Regions from separate parts of the Mycobacterium simiae genome, predicted to be linked through region 1. Evidence: riboswitches for the same ligand, from Rfam matches in the RefSeq annotation. Region 1 holds a riboswitch; the other holds the start of a gene.
What was found. A riboswitch is a leader RNA that binds a small molecule or an ion and turns the genes downstream of it on or off. The one in region 1 is predicted to bind cobalamin.

Region 1 (7,253 bases):
GCTACGCGCGGCAGGTGCGCGGGACATGGACCGCGCGAAGGGTAGGTGACGAGCACATGACCGATGACGAGCCCCGCGCCAGCGATGCTCCCAAGCCCACTCCCCGGCCCGGACCACGTCCGGGTCCTCGTCCCGGCCCCGGGCCCACACCGCGTCCCAGCGCGCACGCGGTGGTGTTGCCGCCGGCCAGCGATCCGCATCGGTTCGGGCGCGTCGACGACGACGGCACCATCTGGTTGATCAGCTCGGCCGGCGAACGCGTCATCGGCTCCTGGCAGGCGGGCGACGCGGAGGCGGCGTTTGCCCACTTCGGCCGGCGGTTCGACGACCTGAACACCGAAGTCACGCTGATGGAGGAGCGTCTGGCATCCGGCAGCGGTGATGCCCGCAAAATCAAGACCAACGCGGCGGCGCTGGCCGAGACGTTGCCGACGGCCTCCGTGCTGGGCGACATCGACGTCCTCGCCGGCCGACTGGCCACGCTGGTAGAGCGCGCCGAGGCCACGGTCGCGGCCGAGCGGACCCGGCGCGACGAGCATCGTGCCGCGCAGACCGCCCGTAAGGAGGCGCTGGCCGCCGAGGCCGAGGACCTGGCCGCCAACTCGACGCACTGGAAAGTCGCCGGCGACCGGCTGCGCGAGATCCTCGACGAGTGGAAGACGATCACCGGCCTGGACCGCAAGGTCGACGACGCGTTGTGGAAGCGTTACTCGGCCGCGCGGGAAGCGTTCAATCGGCGGCGCGGGTCGCATTTCGCCGAGCTGGACCGCGAACGCGCCGGCGTGCGGCAGGCCAAGGAGCGGCTCTGCGAGCGCGCCGAGGAGATGTCGGACTCGACGGATTGGGCCGGCACGAGCGCGGAATTCCGCAAACTGCTCACCGAGTGGAAGGCCGCCGGACGGGCGAGCCGCGAGGTTGACGATGCCTTGTGGCGGCGCTTCAAGGCCGCCCAGGATTCGTTCTTCAGCGCGCGCAATGCCGCGACGGCCGAGAAGGACGCCGAGTTGCAAGCGAACGCCACCGCCAAGGAGGCGCTGCTGGCCGAGGCCGAGAAGATCGACACCGGCAATCACGAGGCGGCTCGGGCCGCACTGCGTGCGATCGCCGACAAGTGGGATGCGATCGGCAAGGTCCCCCGGGAGAAGTCCGCCGACCTGGAGCGACGGCTGCGCGCGATCGAGAAGAAGGTGCGCGACGCCGGCGACGCGAATCGGTCGGACCCCGAGGCGCAGGCCCGCGCCGAACAGTTCGCCGCCCGCGCCGAGCATTACGAGCAGCAGGCCCGCAAGGCGGCCACGGCCGGCCGGACCAAGGAAGCGCAGGAGGCCCAGGCAAACGCCGAGCAATGGCGGCAGTGGGCGAAGGCGGCCGCCGAGGCGCTGAGCCGCAAGTCTTAGCGGGTATCGGGGCGGGTATCGGGTTGATCCGGCGGTGCGGTGTCCACCGCGCCGTCCTGGTCGCCGAGTGTGTCCAGCAGGGTCCGGGACTGCTGTTCGGCAATGACGCGGCGGCGCTCTTCCTCGGCCGCGAGTTGCACGATCGTTCGCGACCACACCACGCGGGCCCAGTGGAAGGTCAGCAGGATCACGGCGATCCATGCCAGGAAAAGCCCCACGCCCGGCCCGGGGTGACCGGCGGCGACGGTCTGGCGCGACCAGACTGCCAGCAGCCCCGTTCCGCTGGCCAGCGACGAACCGGCCAGCGCAATCCAGGCCAGCGCCCAGCGCCGGGTCAGCAACGCCAGCATCGAGAAGCCGACGCCGAAAACCAGTGCCAGCCAACAGAAGACCCTTGACGGCAGCGACAACGCGGCCGCCTGCGCGCCGTGGCCGCCGAACAGCACGTCCCAGCCCCGCACCGAGCCGGTGTGCGGCAAGATGAACGAGCCCAACAGCACCAACACCAGGATCGCAACGACCAATGCCCTTGCGCCCGGGTCGAATTCGCGGGCGACGCGGCGCTCCGCGGCCTCGATCTCGGCACGCAGGGCGTCGAAGTCGGTGTGCTTCTTCGTCATTGGGAACACCCCAAAATTTCTGCTGGTGTGGCGACCGGCCCGACACCGGGCATACCCAAGCCGATACTGCGCGGACGTTGCCCGGCGGCATGAGCGTCACCGGCCTTGGTGCGACGGTGGGCCAGGATGCCCGCGTCGGCGATCAGGTGATGTGGGGCGGCCTCGGTGACGGTCGTGGTGACAACGTCGCCGGGACGCACCGACGGGTCGGCGGCGAAGTGCACCAGCCGGCCGTCGCGCGCCCGGCCGGTCATGCGTGCCGTGCGCGCGTCCTTGCGGCCCTCACCGGTGGCGACTAGCAATTCCACGGTGCGGCCGATCAGGTCGCGATTGCCGTCCAGCGAAATCTGTTCCTGCAGCGCAATCAGTCGCTCATACCGTTGCTGTACAACGGGTTTGGGCACCTGGTCGTCGAGTTCGGCGGCGGGCGTGCCGGGCCGTTTCGAGTACTGGAAGGTGAACGCCGCGGCGAACCGGGCCTGGCGCACCACGTCGAGGGTGGCGGCGAAATCCTCTTCGGTTTCGCCGGGGAAGCCGACGATGAGGTCCGTGGTGATGGCAGCGTGTGGCATGGCGGCACGAACCCGGTCGATGATGCCGAGGTAACGCTCGGCGCGGTAGGACCGCCGCATCGCGCGCAGCATCCGGTCGGAACCCGACTGCAGCGGCATGTGCAAGGCGGGGCAGACGTTCGGGGTCTGCGCCATCGCCTCGATGACGTCGTCGGTGAATTCCGCCGGGTGCGGCGAGGTGAACCGAACGCGTTCCAACCCGTCGATGCGGCCGCAGGCGCGCAGCAATTCGGCGAAGGCGCCGCGGTTGCGGGGCAGCGCGGGGTCGGCGAACGAGACGCCGTAGGCGTTGACGTTCTGGCCCAGCAGCGTGACTTCCAGCACCCCGTCGTCCACCAACGAGCGGACTTCGGCGAGGATGTCGGCCGGGCTGCGGTCGACCTCCTTGCCCCGCAGCGACGGGACGATGCAGAACGTGCAGCTGTTGTTGCAGCCGACCGAGATGGAAACCCAAGCCGCGTAGGCGGATTCGCGGGCGCTGGGCAATGACGACGGGAACTCCTGCAACGCCTCGACGATTTCCACCTGCGCGGCCCGGTTGTGCCGGGCCCGGTCTAGCAGCGTGGGCAGCGACCCGATGTTGTGCGTGCCGAAGACGACGTCGACCCAGGGGGCCTTGCGCAGCAGCGCGTCTCGGTCCTTTTGCGCCAGACAGCCACCGACGGCGATCTGCATGGCGGGGTTGGCCCGCTTGCGTGGCGCCAGATGGCTGAGGTTGCCATACAGCTTGTTGTCGGCGTTTTCACGCACGGCGCATGTGTTGAAGACCACCACGTCGGCGTCAGCTCCGTCGGCGGCGCGCTGGTAGCCGGCCGCCTCGAGCAGGCCGGCCAGTCGCTCGGAGTCGTGCACGTTCATCTGGCAGCCGTAGGTGCGGACCTGATAGGTGCGCACCGATCCCGTCGCGGGCCCACTCGGGCTCGCGGCGTCGGGCGCCACTGTCGAAGTCACGGGGCCATGGTACGGCGACCAGTGCCCCGCGGATTAACCCGCAGCTAGAACTCCCCGTCAGACCCGACGGCGTTCCCGTTCGGCGGCGAGCTCGGCAAGAACGACCTCGCAGGCTAGGTTCTGGCTGTAACCGCGGCGGGCCAGCAGGCCCACCAGCCGGCGGGTGATCCGCGCCTCATCGTTGCTGTCGCCGCTCAGCGTCTCGCGGCGCAGCTTGGCCCGGACCAGTTCTTCGGCCCGCTCTCGCTCAGTGGCGCCGTCGATGTCGGCCAGCGCCGCGGCGATCACCTCTTTGGCGACGCCTTTGGTGTGCAGCTCGGCAGCCAACGCGCGCTTGCTTTTTCCCGCCCTGGAATGCCGCGACCGCACCCACTGTTCCGCGAAATCCCGGTCATCCACGAGCCCAACGGCGGTCAGCCGATCGAGCACGCGCGCACTGACGTCGCCGGGGTATCCGCGCTTGGCGAGCTGACCGGACAGCTCGGCCCGGGTACGCGACCTCGCGGTGAGCAGGCGCAGGCACAACGCACGCGCCTGCTCGTCGCGGGTGGGCTCAGAAATCGACGGGGGCTGGCAGGACGTCATCATCGGTCACCACCGCGCCAATGCCGAGCTTCTCCTTGATCTTCTTCTCGATCTCGTTGGCGATGTCGGCGTTCTCCATCAGGAAGTTGCGGACGTTCTCCTTGCCCTGCCCGAGCTGCTCGCCCTCGTAGGTGAACCAGGAACCGGACTTGCGGATGAAGCCCTGGTCCACACCCATGTCGATCAGCGAGCCTTCCCGGCTGATACCCCGGCCGTAGAGGATGTCGAACTCGGCCTGCTTGAACGGCGGCGACACCTTGTTCTTGACGACCTTGACCCGGGTGCGGTTACCCACCGCGTTGGTGCCGTCCTTGAGCGTCTCGATCCGGCGCACGTCCATGCGCACCGACGCGTAGAACTTCAAAGCCTTTCCACCCGTGGTGGTTTCCGGACTGCCGAACATCACCCCGATCTTCTCGCGAAGCTGGTTGATGAAGATCGCCGTGGTCCCCGAATTGTTCAGCGCGCCAGTCATTTTCCGCAGCGCCTGGCTCATCAGCCGGGCCTGCAGACCGACGTGGCTGTCACCCATCTCGCCCTCGAGCTCCGCGCGCGGCACCAGTGCGGCCACCGAGTCGATGACCAGGATGTCCAGCGCGCCGGAGCGGATCAGCATGTCGGCGATCTCCAGGGCCTGCTCACCGGTGTCCGGCTGGCTGACCAGCAGCGAATCGGTGTCGACGCCGAGTTTCTTGGCGTAATCCGGGTCCAGGGCGTGCTCGGCGTCGATGAACGCCGCGACGCCGCCGGCCGCCTGGGCGTTAGCCACCGCATGCAGTGCGACGGTCGTCTTACCCGAGGACTCCGGGCCGTAGATCTCCACGACCCGGCCGCGCGGCAGGCCGCCGATGCCCAGGGCCACGTCTAGTGCTATGGATCCGGTCGGAATGACCGAGATCGGCTGCCGCATCTCGTCGCCGAGACGCATCACCGAGCCTTTGCCGTAGCTCTTTTCGATCTGGGCCATCGCCAGTTCGAGAGCCTTCTCGCGGTCGGGGGCTTGCGTCATGGTGCCTCTCCTATAGCAGTGTGTTCGATGACCTGTTTCGGTCGGTTGGCCGTGACACTAGGCGCGGGGTCCGACAATTCCGCTTCAGCGCTCCCCACAGTAGCCGAACACCTGTTCGATTCAAGTTCGACACGCCGCGCGTGTGGCAACATCGGCTATCGAAAAGGGCGACGACGGGCCCGCGCGAAAGCTCGAGGAAACCGGTGCGAATCCGGTGCGGTCCCGCCACTGTGATCGGGCACATCCGAACCCGAAAGCCAGATACTCACCGTCGGCGCCTGCTCACCAGACACCGGGGCGGATCTCCCCGGGGAGGGCGGTCGCACACGCATGGACATCTCGGGCGAGCTTGCCCAAATAGCTTCGTATAAAGGGTTTTTCGCCTTGCCGGTGGGCGGCACCGCGATCGGATGGCACCCGGTCCGCAGGGACTACGCCGACGGCTTCGCCGATTTGATCGACGCCACCGCCCGCCGCTACCGCACCGGCGATCTGCGGATCGGCGCCTCACTGGTGCATCTGGGCCACGCCAGCCGGCTGTGGTCACCGGTGCTGGGCTGCGCGGTGGCACACCAGGTCGTCCCGGACCTGAAAACCCTCGAACGTGCCGACGACGGGGCCCGGCTGCGCCTTCCCGAACCCGTCGGGCGGGCCGTCTCCGGGGACTCCGACGCTGCGGCGAAGATGCTGTACCGCGCTGTGGTGCAGCGACACATGCAGCCGTTCGCGGCCGGGTTGCGGGTCAAGCTGGCCCCGGCCCTGTTAGCCGGCAACCTCGCGTCCGCCCTCGTCGGCGCCGCGCGAGCGCTGCTGTCCGCGCGGCCCGACCTGCGCGGCCCGATCCTGCAGATCACCGGCGCGCTGCTGGACACCGGCGTGCTGTCGGGAACCGGCGCCATCACCGACGCGCAGCTGGGCTTTCGGCGGGCGAGCTGCTGCCTGTTCTATCGGCTGCCGGGGCGATCCGTCTGCGCCGACTGCGTGTTTCGGGCGCGCGGGCCGGCCCGCTGGTGAACCCGCGGCTGAGCCGGCGGTCTCACCACTGGTCGCGGGGCACGTCGAAGTCGGCGCACAACGCCCGCCAAACCTCACGGGGTTCGATGCCGTCCTCGATCGCCTGCGCGGCGGTGCGGCCGCCGAAGCCCGCCAATACGTGGTCCACCAGCACCGATGCGCCGTACGCGGCGCCGAACCGCAACACCACTCGCTCGTTGAACTCCGTCAGACGCACATCAGCCAACATACTGGGCAGCCAACATCCCGAGACTTTTCAGCCCGCCCGGGCCAGCGCCTGATGGCAGACCCGCACCGGGTCGTCGACCTGGCGGATGCCGGCCGCCGCGGTGCGTGCGGCACCGCGGTAGCGGGGTGACGACAAGACGTCGCCGACGGCTGCCACCAGCGCCTCGGCGGTCAATGGGCGAATCAGCCGCGCGCTGCCCTGCCGGGACACCCGGTTGGCGATCTCCCATTGATCGCCACCGCCGGGCACCACCACCAGCGGCACGCCGGCCAGCAGCGTTTTGGCGACCATGCCGTGGCCCCCGCCGCAGATCACCACGTCGGCATGCGCCAACAGTGCGTCCTGGCGTCCCAGCCCGACCGTGGCCCAGGGGGGCACGGTCAGCTCGGCTCCGCCCAGGCGCGACACCAGCAGTCGCGACCCGGCCGGCAACGTCTGCCCCGGCGTCAAGCACGCCAGCGCGACTTCGGCCAGACCTTCAGTCCCGATCAACGCGGTTGACGGCGCGACGACCACGACCGGGCCCGAACCGTCGGGGACCTCCAGGATGCGGTCGGTCGGCTCGAAGTGCAGCGGACCCACCACGACGGCCTCGGCCGGCCAGTCCGGGCGGGGCACCTCCAGCGCCGGCAGGGTGGCGATCAGCCGGCGCAGCGGCCCGGGGTCGCGGACGGGCAGACCGATCTCGGCGCGTGCCAGCTCCCGCTGCCGCAGCCCGGTCCGCCACGACCGCGCCGTCAGGGCGCGCATGGTGGCATCGCGCAACCGGCCGCGGATACCGGTGCCGGGCGCCAGCCCGCTGCCGATCGGCGGCAGCCCTTTCGATGGCAGGTACAGCGGATGCGGGTTGAGCTCGATCCATGGGACGCCCAGCAA
Region 2 (7,253 bases), 2.4 Mb from region 1:
CGGCGACCGTCATGGTGATCTTCCACTTGGGCATCCTGACCGCCATCCCGATGGGTGTGCCGCTGGAGTGGAACGTGTTCATGATCTTCGGCGTACTCGCGCTGTTCGTCGGGCACGTCCATACCGGGCTGACCGCGCTGAAAAACCCGGTGCCGGTGGCGATTTTCATCTCGTTGCTCGCGGGAATCGTAATCTTGGGCAACCTGTTTCCCCGCAAGATCTCATTTCTATCCGGCATGCGGTACTACGCGGGCAACTGGGACACCACGCTGTGGTGCATCAAGCCGTCGGCGGACAAGAAGATCAACCACAACATCGTCTCGATCGCCAGCATGCCGGCGGCCCAGCTGGAGCGGGTATACGGCAAGGAACGCGCGCAGATCCCGATGTATCTCGGATATGCGTTCCGCGCCATGAACACTCACGGTCGGGCGCTATTCACGTTGGCACACCGGGCGATGGCCGGCCAGAACGAGGACGATTACGTCATCACCGACGGTGAGCGGATCTGTAGCACCGCCGTCGGGTGGAACTTCGGCGACGGACATATGCACAACGAGCAGCTGATCGCCGCAATGCAGCAGCGCTGCGGCTTTCTGTCCGGCGAGGTGCGGGTGGTGCTACTTGACGCGCAGCCGATCCACAAGCAGACCCAGACCTACCGGCTGGTGGACGCCGCGACCGGCGAATTCGAGCGGGGCATCGTCAAGGTCGCCGACATGGTGACCCGCCAGCCCTGGGCCGACGACGTGCCGGTCCAGGTGCTGACGGACACCGGTGCGCAGCCCTCACCCTCCACTTCCGTCGACGACGCACGCGAAGAGGCGCGCGAGGACTAGGCGCCCGCGCGGACCTCCCGGGCGGCGGCGACCATGTTGTGCAGCGACGCCTTCACCTCGTCGGGGTTGCGGGTCTTCAGCCCGCAGTCGGGGTTGACCCACAGCCGTTCGGCGGGCACCGCCCGCAGCGCGGCGCGCAATGACTCGGCCATTTCCGAGGTGCTGGGCACCCGCGGGGAATGGATGTCGTAGACGCCCGGGCCCACGCTGTTGGCGAAGCCGACCGCGTTCAGGTCGTCCAGCACCTCCATGTGTGAGCGGGCCGCCTCGATGGACGTCACGTCGGCGTCCAGGTCGGCGATCGCGCCGATCACGTCGCCGAATTCCGAGTAGCACAGGTGCGTGTGGATTTGGGTGGAGTCGGCGACGCCGGAGGTGGCCAACCGGAAAGATCCGACAGCCCAACGCAAATACTCCTCTTGGTCGGACCGGCGCAGCGGCAACAGCTCGCGCAGCGCCGGCTCGTCGACCTGGATGACCGCGATGCCGGCGGCCTCCAAATCCACCGTCTCCTCGCGAATCGCCAGGGCGACCTGATGCGCGGTGTCAGCCAGCGGCTGGTCGTCGCGGACGAACGACCAGGCCAGGATTGTCACCGGCCCGGTCAACATGCCCTTGACCGGTTTGTCGGTCAGCGACTGCGCGTACTGAGCCCACTGCACCGTCATCGGATGCCGGCGCATCACGTCGCCGTACAGCACCGGCGGCCGCACACAGCGGCTGCCGTAAGACTGCACCCAGCCGTTCTTGGTCGCGAAAAAGCCGTCCAGTTGCTCGGCGAAGTACTGCACCATGTCGTTGCGTTCGGGCTCCCCGTGCACCAGCACGTCGAGTCCGAGCTCCTCTTGCAGCTTGATGACGTCGGCGATCTCCTGCTTCATCCTGCGGTCGTACTCGGTCTCGTCGATGTCGCCGGCGACCAGAGCGGCGCGAGCCTTACGGATCTCGACCGTTTGCGGGAAGGATCCGATCGTGGTGGTCGGCAGCGGCGGCAGGTGCAGGCGTTCGTCTTGGTTGGCGCGGCGTTGCGCCGCGTCACCGCGGTGCGTGCCGGAGGCGAGGATCGAGTCGATCCGGGCCCGCAGCTCATCGTCGTGCAGCCGAGGGTCCTTCCGGCGCGAGGCCACCGCCGCGTTGGAGGCCGCGATCTCGTCGGCGATCTCCTTTGACAAGGTGTCGCGCCCCTGGTGCAGGGCGCGGGCCAGCGTCACCACCTCGCCGACCTTCTCCTGCCCAAACGCCAGCCAGCTGCGCAGCGCATCGTCGAGCCCGGTCTCGGGCTGCAGCGAGTAGGGCACATGCAGGGTCGAACAGGATGTCGAGACCGCGACGTGGGCCACCGAATCCCGCAGCACCGCAAGCTTGCCCAGCGCCGCTTCGAGATCGGTACGCCAGATATTGCGCCCGTCGACGACACCGGCCACCAGCGTCTTGCTGGCGAGCTCGGGCACCCCCGCGACCGCGGTGTCCGCCCCGTACACGAGATCGACACCGATCGCCTCGACGGGGGTACGGGCCAGCGCGGCCAGCGAATCGCCCGGATCGCCGAAGTACGTGGCGACGTAGATGGCGGGCCGATTGCTGACCCTGCCGAGCGCGTTGTAGACCGCTTCGGCCAGCGCGGGCGCATCGGGAGAGATGTCGGTGACCAAGGCCGGCTCATCGATTTGCACCCACTGCGCACCTCCAACAGACGGGTCTGCGAGCAGCGACAGCAGCTCGGAATAGATGCCCACCAGCTCCTGCAAGCGCTCGATCGGTGCGCCGCCACCCCGAACATCATTGACGGCCTTGCTCAGCAACAGGAACGTGATAGGCCCGATGACGACCGGGCGCGCGGGAATCCCTTGGTCGAGAGCCTCTTTCAGTTCGGAGAGCACCTTGTCTGGGTTCAGCGTGAACTTCGTTGCCGGTTCGATCTCGGGAACGATGTAGTGATAGTTGGTGTCGAACCATTTGGTCATTTCCAGCGGTGCGACATCTTGGTTGCCGCGCGCGGCGGCGAAGTAGCGATCCAGATCATCGGGGACCTGCGCGGCCCGGGCCGGCAACGCGCCCAGCATGACCGCGGTGTCGAGCACCTGGTCGTAGTAGGAAAAGGTGTTGACCGGCACCGAGTCCAGGCCGGCATCGACCAGCCCCTTCCAGGTGTCGCGGCGCAGCGCTGCGGCCACGTTTTCCAGGTCGGCCCGGCTGGTGCGTCCGGCCCAGTAGCCTTCGGTCGCGCGCTTGAGTTCGCGTTTCGGTCCAATGCGCGGCGAGCCGACAACCGTGGCGGTGAATGCTTGAGCGGTCACAATATTCGTCCTTCGATCGGCGTGGTGGTCACCGCCGGCGGACGTGCAGCCGATCCGTAGCGGAGCGCACCCCATCTTCGTAGAGGTACTAACCCGCCAACGGGTGCAGCCAAACGCCCATTCCTCGAGGCGATGAGCCGCCGGGCGCGGCGCGCCCGGCACAACTGGCAGGTCTCCGGACTCGCAGGCGCGCACCCGGGGGCGCTCCTACTGGCCGTCGCTTCCCAGTCATCTCGACCAGTGCTTGTGACGGCGGTCGTTCCTGCATACCGTTGCGGGACAGTCCCGGATTCTCACCGGGTTCCCTCTCGCGAAGCGCGACCAACCTTTGCCTCGCTCGATGCCCGCGCCGCGGGCGCGGCGCGTGCAGACCAGCTGCGCGATGCAGTTTAGTCAGCCCGCCACCGCCTGTGCGATCGGGATGTCGCCGTTGTTGAATTCGATGGTCCGCCGGATGGTCGAATCGTCGGCCAGCGCCGCGGCGGCAACGAGCGCGACGTCGGCCCGGGACACCTCGCCCTTTCCTTCTCCGAGCACAATCTCGCCCGTCGGCGGCTCCAGCGTCAGCCGGCCGGGACCCAGAATCGTCCAATCCAGGTCACTGTCGCGCAGATGAGCATCCGCGGCGGCCTTGGCCTCGGCGTAGGCGAAGAACGGGTTATCCTGTGGCACACCGTGATCCGGCCCAGCGCCGAAGTAGGACACCATCACAAACCGCGTGACGCCGGCCTGCGCGGCGGCGGCGATAACCCGGACCGCCGCGTCCCGGTCGACGGCGTAGGTCCGCGCCGGGTTGCCGCCCCCGGCCCCGGCCGCGAAGACGACCGCGTCATGCCCGGCCAGCAGGTCGGCCAGCGCGTCGGTGTCGAGCTGTTCGATGTCGGCCACCACCGGCTCGGCGCCGGTGGCGGCGACGTCGTCGGAGTGATCGGGATTGCGGAAGACGGAGCTCACCTGGTCATTACGGTCGGTCAGGATGCGAGCCAGCTGCAGGGCGACCTTGCCGTGGCCGCCGATGACGATGATCCGTGCCATGTGTCCGACGGTACGCGTTGCGGCGGCCGGGTCAGCTAGCTCGCAGTCCCTCGATGGCGAGGTCCATGATTCGTTTGGCTTGCCGCTTTCCCGCTGCCCCTTCGCCGACCCGCCACAGAAAACTCATCAGCAGCAGTACATCAGCGGGGTCGAGGTCGGGCCGCAGCGAGCCGTCGGTCTTGCAGGCATCGAGCAGCTGACCGACCGCGGCGACAACGGGTGCGTACGTTTCGTCGATCGCATGCTGCAGCGCCGCACTGTTGAGTGCGTCGCCCAAACCGTGTTTGAGACGGACATAGTCGGCGAGGTTGAGAAACCACAAGCGGAACGCCTCCAACGGCGCGCGAGACCGCAGCAGTTTGGGGACCGATCCCACGAGTCGTTGGACGTCGTGCCGGTATACCGCCAGGACCAACGCTTCGCGGGTGGGGAAGTGGCGATATAGGGTTCCCGCCCCGACGCCCGCGCGTTTGGCGATCTCGTTGAGTGAGGTCGCTCCCGACTCCGTGAAGGCGTCGTGCGCCACTTCAATGATGTGCTCTCGGTTACGTAGGGCGTCGGCGCGGATGCGCGTGTCGGCCTCGTCCGCCACAGGTCGACACCTCCTTTGGTCGCCGGAAACGCTGCGCTGCCGTGTCGAGCATAAGTGGAGATCATTCCGGTTCGATCACCATGCTTGCCGGCTTGTGCCATCATTCGTCGGGCAGACGGTCGTGAAAGTAGTCGTCGTAGGCGGCCAAGTCGAGTAGGCCATGGCCGGAATAGTTGAACAGGATGACGGTCTGCTGCTGCGTACGTCGCGCGGCCAGCGCGGTGTCGATTACGCCCCGAATAGCATGCGCGGTCTCCGGCGCCGGGATCATGCCTTCGGCGCGTGCGAACCGCACGGCCGCCTCGAGCACGGAGGCCTGCGGGTAGGCAACCGCTTCAATCCAGTGGTGTTGCACAAGATTGGACACGATCGGCGCCGCACCGTGGTAGCGCAAGCCCCCGGCGTGGGTGGCCGGCGGAATGAAGTCACGTCCGATCGTGTGCATCCACAGTCGCGGCGTGAGACCGGCGCTGTCACCGGAGTCGTACCGCAACATGCCTTCTGTCAGCGACGGACAGGACTGCGGTTCGACCGCTATTAGGCGAGGCCTGTTCGCTTCGGGGGCGTGCGGTTGCAGAAACGGCAGGGCGAGGCCGGCGAAATTCGAGCCCCCGCCGCACGCCGCGACGATGACATCCGGATCCGTCTCACCCGCGAGCTCCAGTTGCTGCTTGGCCTCCAGCCCAATGACCGTCTGATGCAACAGCACGTGGTTCAGCACGGATCCGAGCGCATAGTGCGTATCCGGACGCAATAACGCCTCTTCGACGGCTTCACTGATCGCGATCCCCAGGGAACCGGGGCTGTCCGGATGCTGTTGCCTGACCGCGCGCCCTGCGTCGGTGGTCGCAGACGGACTTGCAATCACCTCGGCACCCCATGTCTCCATCAGGATGCGGCGGTACGGCTTCTGCCGGTGTGATGCGGCGACCATAAAGACGTGACAATCCAAGCCGAGCAGTTGGCACGCCATCGACAGGGCGCTGCCCCACTGTCCGGCACCGGTCTCGGTGGTGATCCGCCGAATGCCTTCCGCCTTGTTGTAGTACGCCTGGGCGACGGCAGTATTCGACTTGTGTGAGCCGGCAGGCGATACCGACTCGTCCTTGAAGTAGATCCGGGCCGGCGTGTCCAGACACCGTTCGAGCCGTCTGGCTCGCACCAATGGCGTTGGACGCCATAGCCTTAAGATGTCGAGCACTGGACCCGGCATATCTATCCAGCTTTCGGCGGACGTCTCTTGGTCGATCAGGGCGGCGGGAAACAACTCAGCGAGATCTGCGGGGTCGACTTCGCGTTCGAGGATCGGATGCCGCGGTGCTGCGAGCGGTGCAGGTAGGCAGGACAGGACATTGAACCATGCGGAGGGCATCTGTTCAGGTTTCAACACATAACGCAACGAGTTGTCTCCTCTCGAGTGAAGGCGTGAGAGCGCAGCCGGCAGGGGCATGGGATCACTCGACGGATCACCAACCGGGCCGAACGTATTCCGCAACGGGGTGCGGACCGGTTTCGACGCCGGGCCGTCAACCACGGTGAGCCGCGCGGCATGTCGTGTGCGTGGTTTACCTGTCCCGGCGCAGCGGTCCGGACGGTTGCGAATCGCTAACCGGCCGCGGATAACTGGGGTATCCGCGCGATAATCTCTTGCAGCTGAGCATCATCCGAGATGCCCTGGAAGTCGTAACGTGGCGTATACGCGGCTTCCAACGCCTGCACTTCGGTGTCGGTGAGGTCGATCTCGAGGGAGGCGACAGCTTGGTCGATTTGCCCGACGTTGCTTGCTCCGACAATGGGTGCTGTCACTACGGGTTTGCTATGCAGCCAGGCGAGTGCCACTTGGGCCCGGCTGACACCGCGCGCCGCGGCAACTGCGCCGACCGCGTCGATGATGGCTTTGTCGGACGACTCATCGGCCGTGCGATAGAGCATGTCGGCAAACCCGTCATTGGACGATCGCGGGGTGGCCTTGGCGTCCTCCCAGGATCGCGCCAGCCTTCCGCGCGCCAACGGACTCCAAACAATCGTTCCGACGCCCTCATCGAGGCACAGCGGGATCATCTCCCGTTCCTCCTCGCGAGCCAGCAGATTGTAGTGATCCTGCATCGAGATGAATCTCGCCCAATTGTGGGTCTGCTGCAGATGAAGGGCCTTGGCGAACTCCCAGGCCGGCATGGACGATGCCCCGAGATAGCGAACCTTGCCGGCCTTCACCAGGTCGTGAAGTGCTTCGAGTGTCTCCCCCAATGGGGTGCAGTGATCGTTGCGGTGTATCTGGTACAGGTCGATGTAGTCGGTACCGAGCCGGCGTAGCGAATGATCGATCTCGGTCATAATCGCCTTGCGGCTCAACCCCTTCCCATTTGGTCCTGGGCGCATCGGGTGTCTCAGTTTCGTCGCGATCACCACCTCGTCACGGTCGGCGAAGTCGTGCAGGGCGCGTCCAAGGATCTCTTCGCTGCTGCCCTGCGAGTACATGTTCGCGGTGTC

Region 2: it holds a riboswitch for cobalamin, as region 1 does, so the genes downstream of both, metE (5-methyltetrahydropteroyltriglutamate--homocysteine S-methyltransferase) here and G6N33_RS02605 ((2Fe-2S)-binding protein) in region 1, are expected to answer to the same signal.

The regions. Positions count from the first base shown of each region.
Region 1 covers NZ_AP022568.1:568,901-576,153, forward strand. Annotated here, with positions in the region: gene G6N33_RS02580 (DUF349 domain-containing protein) at 57-1,397, shown strand; gene G6N33_RS02585 (Rv2732c family membrane protein) at 1,394-2,017, opposite strand; gene miaB (tRNA (N6-isopentenyl adenosine(37)-C2)-methylthiotransferase MiaB) at 2,014-3,540, opposite strand; gene recX (recombination regulator RecX) at 3,598-4,128, opposite strand; gene recA (recombinase RecA) at 4,094-5,134, opposite strand; cobalamin riboswitch at 5,292-5,421, shown strand; gene G6N33_RS02605 ((2Fe-2S)-binding protein) at 5,465-6,148, shown strand; gene G6N33_RS02610 (DUF3046 domain-containing protein) at 6,171-6,365, opposite strand; gene G6N33_RS02615 (glycosyltransferase) at 6,405-7,253, opposite strand, start outside.
Region 2 covers NZ_AP022568.1:3,980,426-3,987,678, forward strand. Annotated here, with positions in the region: gene G6N33_RS18710 (DUF3556 domain-containing protein) at 1-839, shown strand, start outside; gene metE (5-methyltetrahydropteroyltriglutamate--homocysteine S-methyltransferase) at 836-3,136, opposite strand; cobalamin riboswitch at 3,287-3,477, opposite strand; gene G6N33_RS18720 (NAD(P)H-binding protein) at 3,530-4,171, opposite strand; gene G6N33_RS18725 (TetR/AcrR family transcriptional regulator) at 4,203-4,763, opposite strand; gene G6N33_RS18730 (TrpB-like pyridoxal phosphate-dependent enzyme) at 4,864-6,135, opposite strand; gene G6N33_RS18735 (aldo/keto reductase) at 6,369-7,253, opposite strand, start outside.